2 regions of the Streptomyces sp. MS06 genome follow, and region 2 is predicted to be linked to the other one. Evidence: riboswitches for the same ligand, from Rfam matches in the RefSeq annotation. Region 2 holds a riboswitch; the other holds the start of a gene.

Region 1 (5,371 bases), on a different contig from region 2:
ACGCTGGGGCGGGAGTGGATCTTCGGGAAGGTGTTCTCGTCGATGGACCGGGTGCTGGTGCACTCGGCGAGCTTCGGATCGAATGCGCAGGCCATGGCGGCGGGGCTGGCGGTGCTCTCGGTGATGGAGAACGAGGGGATCGTCGCGCGGGCGCGGGCGATGGGCGAGCTGCTGAGGTCCCGGCTGGCGGAGCTGGTGGAGGAGTACGAGCTGCTGGCGGACGTGCGCGGTCGGGGTCTGATGATCGGCGTGGAGTTCGGGCGGCCGCGGTCGCTGCGGCTGCGGAGCCGGTGGGCGATGCTGCAGGCGGCGCGCAAGGGGTTGTTCGCGCAGATGGTGGTGGTGCCGTTGCTGCAGCGGCACCGGATCCTCACACAGGTCTCGGGCGACCACCTGGAGGTGATCAAGCTGATCCCGCCGCTGGTGATCGACGAGGCGGATGTGGACCGGTTCGTGGTTGCGTTCAGGGCCGTGATGGACGACGCGCACAACGGCGGAGGCCTCGTCTGGGACTTCGGGAAGACCCTCGCCAAACAGGCGGTCTCGGGGCGTTGACGCTGGCCACCGCGGGTGTGTTGCCTCTCAGGCAAAAAATTTGCCTGATGGGTAAGGGTTCCGGCTGAATGGAGGCATGAACTCCCCCGAAGCCCTGACCGCGGTGGCGCCGCAGCTTCGTGCCCTGCGGCGACGGGCCGGTCTCACCCTGGAGGCCGCAGCCCGCGCCGCGGGCCTTTCGCCCGCCCACCTCTCCCGGCTGGAGACCGGGCAGCGCCAACCCTCCCTGCCGATGCTGCTCGCGCTGGCCCGCGTCTACGGTACGACCGTCTCGGAGCTGCTCGGCGAGACGGTCGCCGACCGCGACGCCGTCGTCCGCCACGCCGGCATGGAGCCGACGACGGCCGGCGGCTGGACCTACCGGCAGGCCGGCGCCCAGGGCCGCGGCATGCAGGCCCTGCGCGTCCACGTCGCCCACGGCGCCCAGGGCGACATCGTGCGTGTGCACCCCGGCGAGGAGTGGCTGTACGTCCTCACCGGGCGGCTCGTGCTGCAGCTGGGCGACGCCACGCACCGGCTGGCGCCCGGCGACAGCGCGCACTTCGACTCGCTGACCCCGCACCGCCTCGCCGCGCAGGAGGCGCACGGGGTGGAGCTGCTGTTCGTCCACACCCTGCTGCAGAGCCCGACGGCCGCGCTGTGCCTCGGCCCCACCCCTGGAGAGACGCCATGAGCGAGCGTGAGGAGAAGTTCCCCCGCAGCCTGTGGATCCGGCTGATCGTCTACATCGCGGTGGGGCACGTCCTGGCCGCGTTCATCTGGCTGCTGTTCGAGGTGGGCGCCGGGCAGTAGCGGCCCCGCCGGTCCCCGTCACTCCAGCAGCCGGTGCCGCAGCCGCTCGCGGGTCTCGGCGGTGAGGCCCAGCCCCCGCGAGAGGTAGGCCTCCACTCCGCCCCACGTCTCCTCGATGGTCTCCATCGCCGCCGTCAGGTACTCCGCGCGCGCGTCGAACAGCGGGCTGAGCAGCTCCATCACCTCGGCGGAGTAGGCGTCGCCGGACCCGTTGCCGCGGTGCACCCTGTAGCGGCGGTGCTTGGCGTTGGACTCGAGGTAGTCGGTGCGGATCGCGTCGCGCTCCACGTCGACCGCGAGGAGTGTGACGGCTATCGAGAGCCCCGCACGGTCCTTGCCCGCCGCGCAGTGCATCAGCGCGGGGACGCTGTCCTCGGCCAGTGCGTGCAGGACCCTGGAGTGCTCGGCGGTGCGCTCCCGGATGATCGTGCGGTAGGAGTCGATCATCCGGTTCGCGGCCTTGCCGTCGGCGAGGATCGTGCGCAGCTGGTCGGTGTCGCCGTCCCGGACCAGCTTCCAGAACTCGGCTCCGTCGGCCGGGTCGCTCAGCGGCAGGTTGACGTTCCGCACGCCCGGCAGGTCGACGTCCGGGCCCTCCAGCCTCTGGTCCGCCGCATTGCGGAAGTCGAAGATCGTGTGGAGGTCCAACGAGGACAGGAAGGCGGCGTCCTCCGCGGTCGCGTGGGCGAGGTGTCCGCTGCGGAACAGCACGCCGTACCGCACCCTGCGTCCGTCGGTCGTGGGCAGTCCGCCCACGTCGCGGAAGTTGCGCACGGCGGCCAGCTCGGGTTCGGTCGACGGCACCTGCTGCGTCACGAGGGCTCCTCCCAGTCCGGCCCGCCGGCGCGCGGCGGATGGCCGACGGGACGCTGTCGACGATACGACATGGATTCCCGGGGCAACGGATTGCCCGCGGGAGCCCGGCGGACCGCCGGTCCGCACGCCGGGAGCAGGCGCCGGACACCGTTCCCCGACGGGCGAACCGCCTGCCGCGGCGTCGGCCGACGGCGCTCCGCCGCCCGCGACCTGACGACGGGAAATACGGTCTTATGGGGAGGTAATGGACGAGGCGGGGTAAGTCGGGTCTGCTGCGGCTTCTTCGAAATGTGCCCCGACTGCTACGCATCTGTGCCGTCTGACCGAATTGCACTTTTGGGTACAACTCGTCGTGTAATAGCGGACTATGGGGGTGGGTTGGTGAGGAGCGTCATAGTCGTGACCGTCCGTCGCCCGTCATGAGCACGTAATGGGGTTGCGTTCCCTGGGGCATTGAGGGAAACGCCGGGTGGCGGATGTACGCAGGGTGACAGGAAACTCCCGCCGCGGATCCGGGGAATCGCGGGCCCGTGCCGCCGTCTGCTTGTTTCGGCGCGCCCGCTCGCTTACGTTCCACTCCGATCCGGGCGGACGCCGAATCCTGCCGCCGCCCCGGACTTCGCACCCACCCACCCGTGCACGGCAGGAGCGGGGGACCCACAGGCAAGACCGCCTGTTCCGGTTCCCGGAACGGCTAGGGGTCAAGCCGCGACAGTGTCGCGGCCGGGCATCTCCAGCCCGCACCCGACAGCTCACCTCGCAGGCGCCGGAGAGGAATTCGCCATGCCCGCGAAGGGTAAGCACCGCCGTACCAGGTCCCAGCGCCTGACCCGTTCGATCGCCGTCGCCGGAACCGGCGGCGCCGCGCTCGCCCTGCCGCTCCTCGGCGCCACCGGTGCCCACGCGGCGACCCCGCAGTCGGCTCCCGAGAAGACCGTCCAGTCCGTGCCGGCCGCCGCCGTCAAGACCGCGGCGAAGAGCACCGGCTCCGGCGTCCGCACCTACACCGTGAAGGCCGGCGACTACCTCTCGAAGATCGCCGGCGAGCAGCACGTCAGCGGTGGCTGGCACAAGCTGTACCAGGACAACCGCAAGGCGATCGGCAGTGACCCGTCGCTCATCCACCCCGGCCTGAAGCTGTCCATCGGCAAGAAGGCCGCCGCCAAGAGCGCCCCCGCCGCCGCTAAGCCGGCCAAGCCGGCGAAGAAGTCCACCGCGAAGACGACGACCGCCTCCGCCAAGGCCGCGCAGAGCTCCAGCGGCTACACCCTTCCGGTGTCCGGCGCCACCATCGGCACCGGCTACCACGTGGCGGGCAGCATGTGGGCCAGCGGCTACCACACCGGCGTCGACTTCGTCGTCCCGTCCGGCACCTCCCTGAAGGCCGTGGCCGGAGGCACCGTGGTCTCCGCCGGCTGGGGCGGCGCGTACGGCAACCAGGTCGTCATCAAGCTGCACGACGGCTACTACGCCCAGTACGCCCACCTGTCGCAGCTCTCGGTGTCGGCCGGGCAGACCGTGAGCGCGGGCCAGCAGATAGGCCTCTCCGGCGCCACCGGCAACGTCACCGGTCCGCACCTGCACTTCGAGATCCGGACCACCCCGAACTACGGCTCCGACGTGGACCCGGTCGCCTACCTGCGCGCACACGGAGTCACCGTCGGCTGACGCCGGCACCCCGCACCACCACCTGCCTGACACGCCACCGAAGGCCGGACCCCGATCCCCGGGTCCGGCCTTCGGTCGTCCCACCGAGCCGACAGTGGTCCATCTCACCGCCCGTCAACCTCTGCCTACGGTCGCGTAGGTCACAACCGAAGGTGAATCATGGACCCTTGTGGCAGACGATTCGAAGAGTGACAACAGTTCAGTGATCGGGTCGTACGTGGCGGTGGGGGACAGCTTCACCGAAGGCGTCGGCGACCCCGGCCCCGACGGGCAGTTCGTCGGCTGGGCCGACCGGCTCGCCGTACTGCTCGCGGACCGGCGGCCCGAGGGCACCTTCACGTACACGAACCTCGCGGTACGCGGGAAGCTGCTCGACCAGATCGCGGCGGACCAGCTCCCGCAGGCCGTGCAACTGGCCCCGGACCTGGTTTCCTTCTGCGCGGGCGGCAACGACATCCTGCGCCCCGGCACCGATCCGGACGAGGTGGCCGAGCGGTTCGAGCGCGCCGTGGCCCGGCTCACCGAAGCGGCCGGCAGGGTGCTGGTGACGACCGGATTCGACACCCGCGGGGTGCCGGTCCTCAAGCACCTGCGCGGAAAGATCGCGACCTACAACGGGCACGTGCGGGCCGTCGCCGACCGGTACGGCTGCCCGGTGCTCGACCTGTGGTCGCTGCGGTCCGTGCAGGACCGCCGGGCCTGGGACCACGACCGGCTGCACCTCTCGCCCGAGGGGCACACCCGGGTCGCCCTGCGCGCCGGCCAGACACTGGGCCTGGAAGTCCCCGCCGACCCGGAGCAGCCCTGGCCCCCGCTGCCCCAGCGCGGCACCCTCGACGTGCGCCGGGACGACGTCCAGTGGGCGCGCGAGTACCTGGTGCCGTGGATCGGACGCCGACTGCGCGGGGAGTCGTCGGGCGACCACGTCACCGCCAAGGGGGTCCTCTCCCCGAACGACATCAGGACGCGGATCGCCTCCGTCGCCTGACGGTCGGGGAGACCCGGCGGTGTGCCGCGGGGCGGGCGGTCGCGGTCGACCGGGTCACCGCGTCCGCCCGCCCCGCGGCCGTCACCGGCTTGCCGGCAGCGCCGCCGGATCCACGCCCAGTTCCCGGGCCAGCGCCTCGTCCACCCACTGCTGCGCGCGGGCCCGGGACACGCTCCCGGTGTACGCGGTCATCTGCACGGCCAGGCCGTCCAGCAGTGCGGTCAACCGCAGTGCCGCGGCGGGGGGATCCGGGCAGCCGAACTCACCCGCCGCCACTCCCTCAGCGATGACCTCCGCGAGCGCGGCCTTCCACCGCAGGTCCAGGCCGCACGTCACCTCCCTCAGCGCGGGCTCGCGCAGCGCCGCCGACCAGCCCTCGATCCACAGCCGCCAGCCCTTCGCCTGCCCGGTCGGGGCGTACCAGCGCACGGCCGCCCGCAGCCGGCGCAGCGCGGTGGTGCGGCGGCCGAGAATCCGCCGAAGCCGCCTCAGATCGGCCTCGGCCGCGTGCGCGAACGCGGCGGCCACCAACTGCTCCTTCGTGGAGAAGTG
Region 2 (5,371 bases):
CAGTCCTCGCTGGCCGCCGGCGACCAGGCTCTGCTCGCCACCGGCGTGGAGGAACTGCTGCGCTACGACGGTCCCGTCGAACTCGCCACCTGGCGCTTCGCGACCCGGCCGGTCAGTATCGGCGGCCGGGACATCGCACCCGGCGACCCGGTCCTGGTCGTCCTGGCCGCCGCCGACCGCGACCCGGACCGCTTCACCGACCCCGACACGCTCGACCTGTCCCGAGGCGACAACCAGCACCTCGGGTACGGGCACGGCATCCACTACTGCCTCGGAGCGCCGCTCGCCCGGCTGGAGGGCCGTACCGCGCTCGCCACCCTGCTGACCCGCCTGCCCGACCTGCGACCGGCCGCGGATCCGGCGGATCTGCGGTGGCGCGGCGGACTCATCATGCGTGGACTGCGCACCCTGCCGGTGGAGTTCACGCCCGTCGACCGGGGGCGCACGGTGCCGTGACCCGGCGGTGGCGTCCGCCGCCGTACCGCGCCTCCCGGTCCCGGGCCCGACGGGAACACGGAACCCACACCACCGACCTGACACATGCTCACTTCTGTGATCTTCACGTGATCTGCGCGGCATTAACTTGTGACAACTGATCGTCAGCCGATACGTTCACTCGTCAGCGTGGCGCATCGCATCACCTGCCACGCCGGTCCCCGCTGTCTCGCGAAAGGCCCCTGCATGCTCACCGGGAACGGCCGTCACCGTCGCCCCCGTCAGGCTCCGGCTCTCGTCGTCGCGGCCGGAGTGACCGGTTCCGCCATCGCCATCCCGCTCCTCGGCGCCGCCGGCGCGCACGCGGCCGACGGCAGCACCTGGGACAAGGTGGCGGAGTGCGAGACCGGCGGCTCCTGGAGTGCGAACCCCGGCAGCGGCGTCTACGGGGGACTGCACCTGACCCAGGCGGACTGGGAGGCGCACGGTGGCCTGAAGTACGCGGCCCGCCCCGACCTCGCCAGCCGCTCCCAGCAGATAGCGGTCGCCGAGAAGGTGCTGGCGGACCAGGGCGTCGGCCACTGGCCGCTGTGCGGGCCGGTCTCGGGTCTCGCCCAGGACTCCGGATCGGCCGATGTCGACACCGGTGTCGCGGGTGACGCAACCTCGGGCAAAGCATCCGGATCGTCCGGATCCTCCGGATCAGCAGGTTCGGCCGGTTCGGCGGGTTCGGGAATTTCATCCGGCTCGTCCGGCTCGCACGGGCTGTCCGATTCACCGGGATCGCCGGACGGCTCCGGCGACTTCGGCGACTCGGGCGCGTCCGATGGGGCGGGGTCGGCCCCGGCCGGATCCTCGGGGGTAGCCGGTTCCTCTGCTTCGCCGGGCAGCGCTTCGTCCTCTTCCGGCACTTCGACGGGTTCGCCGGATTCGGCACCGTCCGGGGATGTTTCGTCCGCTTCGCCCTCCCTGTCGCCCTCCTCTGGTGGGGGGAGTGCGGCGGGTGACGGTTCCCCCGCCGGGGCGCCGTCGGGTGTCGCCGACCCGCAGGGTGCCGACGGGACTTCCGGGGCGACTTCCGGAGAAAGTGAGGAAACCGGCGATCCGGGCAACGAGGGGCAGAGCGCCGGTTCTTCGTACCTTGTGGACACCGGTGCGCTGGGTACCGGCCGGCATCGCGGCCCCAGGGCGAACGAGGATGCCCCCGGTGCCGGAGATGTCGCGAGTGTGCCGGATGCCAGGGGTGCCGGAACCGATGCCGCCGCCTCCGGTGGTCGGCATGCCGCGGACGGCGGTGACTCGTACACCGTCCGCGCCGGCGACACCCTGGCCTCCATCGCCGACTCCCTTGGCGTCGACGGCGGCTGGCGCGCGCTCTACGCCGCGAACAAGGACGTCGTCGGTGCCGACCCCGGCCACATCCTCCCCGGTCAGACCTTGCACGCCGACGCGTAGCCGGTTTCCGGCAGGTCGCCTGAACCGGGCAAAAACACTGGGAGTTAACGCCCCGTTCGATGTCTGATGTCCGGTTTGGCGAAACTGTGGGATGAGTCTCAGAAGCCCTGATCGTCTTTGAATTCCGGCGGATCGCGTGTCTACCGTCAGGATCGCTCGTCACCGCGAGCCCCGGCTGCCGCAACGCCGAATCCTGCCAGCGGCCGCTCGGGAACAGTCGTCGCTTCGAGCGCCGTAGGCAGGAGCGGGGGACCCAAGGTAAGTGCCGTGCCGGGCAGTCGAACCGGACCGGCTTGGGGTGAAGCCGTGCCTCCCAGGAGGGGCCGGCCGGGCAACTCACCAGGCCCGAACCCGACAGCTCACCTCGCAGGCGTCGGTGAGGGGATCCTTCCATGCTGTTTTCCGGCAAGGGCAAGCACCGTCGTCCGTCCAAGGCCAGCCGCGCCATCGCCATCGCCGGTGTCGCCGGCGCCGCCGTCGCCGCCCCGCTGATCGCGTCCGGCACCGCCTCCGCCGCCACCGCCTCCGAGTGGGACGCCGTCGCCCAGTGCGAGTCCGGCGGCAACTGGTCCATCAACACCGGTAACGGCTTCTACGGCGGCCTGCAGTTCACCGCCTCCACCTGGGCCGCCTACGGCGGTACGCAGTACGCCGCCCGCGCCGACCTCGCGAGCAAGTCGCAGCAGATCGCGATCGCCGAGAAGGTGCTCGCGGGCCAGGGCAAGGGTGCCTGGCCGGTCTGCGGCACCGGTCTGTCCGGCGCGGCCTACAACGGCGGCTCCACGCAGAGCAGCCAGAGCAGCCAGAGCAGCCAGAGCGGTCAGAGCGGTCAGAGCAGCCAGTCCACCACCCAGCGCTCCACCGGGCAGAGCACCTCCCGCTCCGCCGAGCGCCCGGCTCAGACGCACAAGACCGAGCAGAGCCACAAGACCGTCACCACCCCGACCGGCAAGAAGGTCAGGAAGGGCGACGGCGAGTACAAGGTGGTCAAGGGCGACAGCCTCAGCGCGATCGCGGCGAGCCACCACGTCAAGGGCGGCTGGCACAAGCTGTTCCAGCTCAACAAGGACATCATCGACGACGCCGACCTCATCTACCCGGGTCAGCAGCTGCACCTGAAGTAAGGTTCAGCGGCCCCGTCCCCACGGGCTCCCCGCCCCGGTGCGTGTTCCCCCGTACGCACCGGGGCGGGGTCTTTTCCTCCCCCGCCCCCTACGGCCGCCGCGCCCGCTCCCCTCCGGATCGCCGCGCAACCCCCTCTGCGGATCGCCCGGCACGCCCCCGTGCGGCCCCCGCGCCGGCCGACCCCGGTACGCGGCGCGCCCGCCCTTCCGTTGCGCACCCCGGCCAGCCCTGCGTCGCCCTTCCGTCGCGCACCCGGTCCGCCCTGCGTCGCCCTTCCACCGCGCACCCGGTCCGCCCTGCGCGGCCCCTCCGCCCCGCACCCGTTCCGCCGGGCCGTCGTTCCGAAAAGGCGCCCTCCCCTTTGTTCCGTTAGAAAACAAAGGGTACGGTCGGTCCTGTCCACGGGCCGGTCGGTCGGCTGGCCGATGGCCCTGAGACGGTTAGGCTCTAGTCGCAAGGCTCACGTGGCCCCGCACTTCCAGCGTCACATCCCAAGAAGGAGATGCTCGTGCCGTCCATCGACGTCGTCGTAGCCCGGGAAATCCTGGACTCCCGAGGCAACCCCACGGTCGAGGTCGAGGTCGGCCTCGACGACGGCAGCACGGGTCGTGCCGCCGTCCCGTCCGGTGCCTCGACGGGTGCCTTCGAGGCCATCGAGCTCCGTGACGGCGACCCCAACCGCTACCAGGGCAAGGGCGTCGAGAAGGCCGTCCTCGCCGTCATCGAGCAGATCGGCCCGGAGCTGGTCGGCTACGACGCCACCGAGCAGCGCCTCATCGACCAGGCCATGTTCGACCTGGACGCCACCGACAACAAGGGCTCGCTCGGCGCCAACGCCATCCTCGGCGTCTCCCTCGCCGTCGCCCACGCCGCCTCCGAGGCCAGCGACCTGCCGCTGTTCCGCTACCTGGGCGGCCCGAACGCGCACCTGCTGCCGGTGCCGATGATGAACATCCTGAACGGCGGCTCGCACGCCGACTCCAACGTGGACATCCAGGAGTTCATGATCGCCCCGATCGGCGCGGAGTCCTTCTCCGAGGCCCTCCGCTGGGGCGCCGAGGTCTACCACACGCTGAAGAAGGTCCTGAAGAGCAAGGGCCTGGCCACCGGCCTCGGCGACGAGGGCGGCTTCGCCCCCGACCTCGGCTCCAACCGCGAGGCCCTCGACCTCATCCTGGAGGCCGTCAAGGAGGCCGGCTACACCCCCGGCGAGCAGATCGCGCTCGCCCTGGACGTGGCCGCGTCCGAGTTCTACAAGGACGGCTCCTACTCCTTCGAGGGCAAGAGCCGCTCCGCCGCCGAGATGACCGAGTACTACGCCGAGCTGGTCGAGGCGTACCCGCTGGTCTCCATCGAGGACCCGCTGTTCGAGGACGACTGGGACGGCTGGAAGATCATCACCGAGAAGCTCGGTGAGAAGGTCCAGCTGGTCGGCGACGACCTGTTCGTCACCAACCCCGAGCGCCTGGCCCGCGGCATCGAGGAGAACTCGGCCAACGCCCTCCTCGTCAAGGTGAACCAGATCGGCTCGCTGACCGAGACCCTGGACGCCGTCGAGCTGGCCCAGCGCAACGGCTTCAAGTGCATGATGTCCCACCGCTCCGGCGAGACCGAGGACGTCACCATCGCCGACCTGGCCGTCGCCACCAACTGCGGCCAGATCAAGACCGGCGCCCCGGCCCGCTCCGAGCGCGTCGCCAAGTACAACCAGCTGCTGCGCATCGAGGAGATCCTCGACGACGCCGCGGTGTACGCCGGCCGCAGCGCCTTCCCGCGCTTCAAGGGCTGACCCGGCGAGCCGGACCGCGCTCCAGCCAGTCCTCCGTACGTCCCCGCACCCGGTCCCGTACCGTGTGCGGGGACGTACGCACGTGTGAGCACGCTCGGAGGGGAGGCGGGGACATGGCCGGGAGGGACGACCGGGACCGGTTCTCCACCACGACCAGACTGCGCCTGCTCGGCGAGCAGACGGCGGCCCGGGTCTACCGGTCCCAGACCCGCCGGCAGGCCCGCCGCTCCCGCCTCACCGGCCGCGCGGCCCTGCTCGCCCTCGTGCTGTGCTCGCTCGTCGTGGCGCTCGCCTACCCGATACGGCAGTACGTGTCCCAGCGCGCGGACATCGCCGACCTGAAGCGACAGCGGCAGCAGGCCGAGCAGCGCGTGGAGCAACTCCGCGACCTCAAGGCGCGCTGGCAGGACGACGCCTACGCCGAGCAGCAGATCCGGCGGCGGCTGCACTACGTGATGCCCGGGGAGACCGGGTACATCGTCGTCGACCGGGGCGCGGCCGAGCAGACGCACACCGACCGGCGGGCGACCGACCGCCCCTGGTACTCCAACGTCTGGGACGGCGTCG

The links. Region 2 has a riboswitch for cyclic di-AMP ahead of ACL02U_RS25280 (transglycosylase family protein). Riboswitches for the same ligand answer to the same signal wherever they lie in the genome.
Region 1: it holds a riboswitch for cyclic di-AMP, as region 2 does, so the genes downstream of both, ACL02U_RS32080 (peptidoglycan DD-metalloendopeptidase family protein) here and ACL02U_RS25280 (transglycosylase family protein) in region 2, are expected to answer to the same signal.

The regions. Positions count from the first base shown of each region.
Region 1 is NZ_JBJZOJ010000105.1:2,820-8,190, forward strand. Features, by position in the region: gene ACL02U_RS32060 (aspartate aminotransferase family protein) at 1-555, shown strand, start outside; gene ACL02U_RS32065 (helix-turn-helix domain-containing protein) at 632-1,228, shown strand; gene ACL02U_RS32070 (DUF6126 family protein) at 1,225-1,347, shown strand; gene ACL02U_RS32075 (tyrosine-protein phosphatase) at 1,366-2,163, opposite strand; cyclic di-AMP (ydaO/yuaA leader) riboswitch at 2,780-2,942, shown strand; gene ACL02U_RS32080 (peptidoglycan DD-metalloendopeptidase family protein) at 2,947-3,831, shown strand; gene ACL02U_RS32085 (SGNH/GDSL hydrolase family protein) at 4,034-4,819, shown strand; partial or broken gene ACL02U_RS32090 (TetR/AcrR family transcriptional regulator) at 4,901-5,371, opposite strand, start outside.
Region 2 is NZ_JBJZOJ010000055.1:11,434-16,804, forward strand. Features, by position in the region: gene ACL02U_RS25270 (cytochrome P450) at 1-456, shown strand, start outside; gene ACL02U_RS25275 (transglycosylase family protein) at 748-1,890, shown strand; cyclic di-AMP (ydaO/yuaA leader) riboswitch at 2,111-2,278, shown strand; gene ACL02U_RS25280 (transglycosylase family protein) at 2,283-3,014, shown strand; gene eno (phosphopyruvate hydratase) at 3,524-4,804, shown strand; gene ACL02U_RS25290 (FtsB family cell division protein) at 4,918-5,371, shown strand, end outside.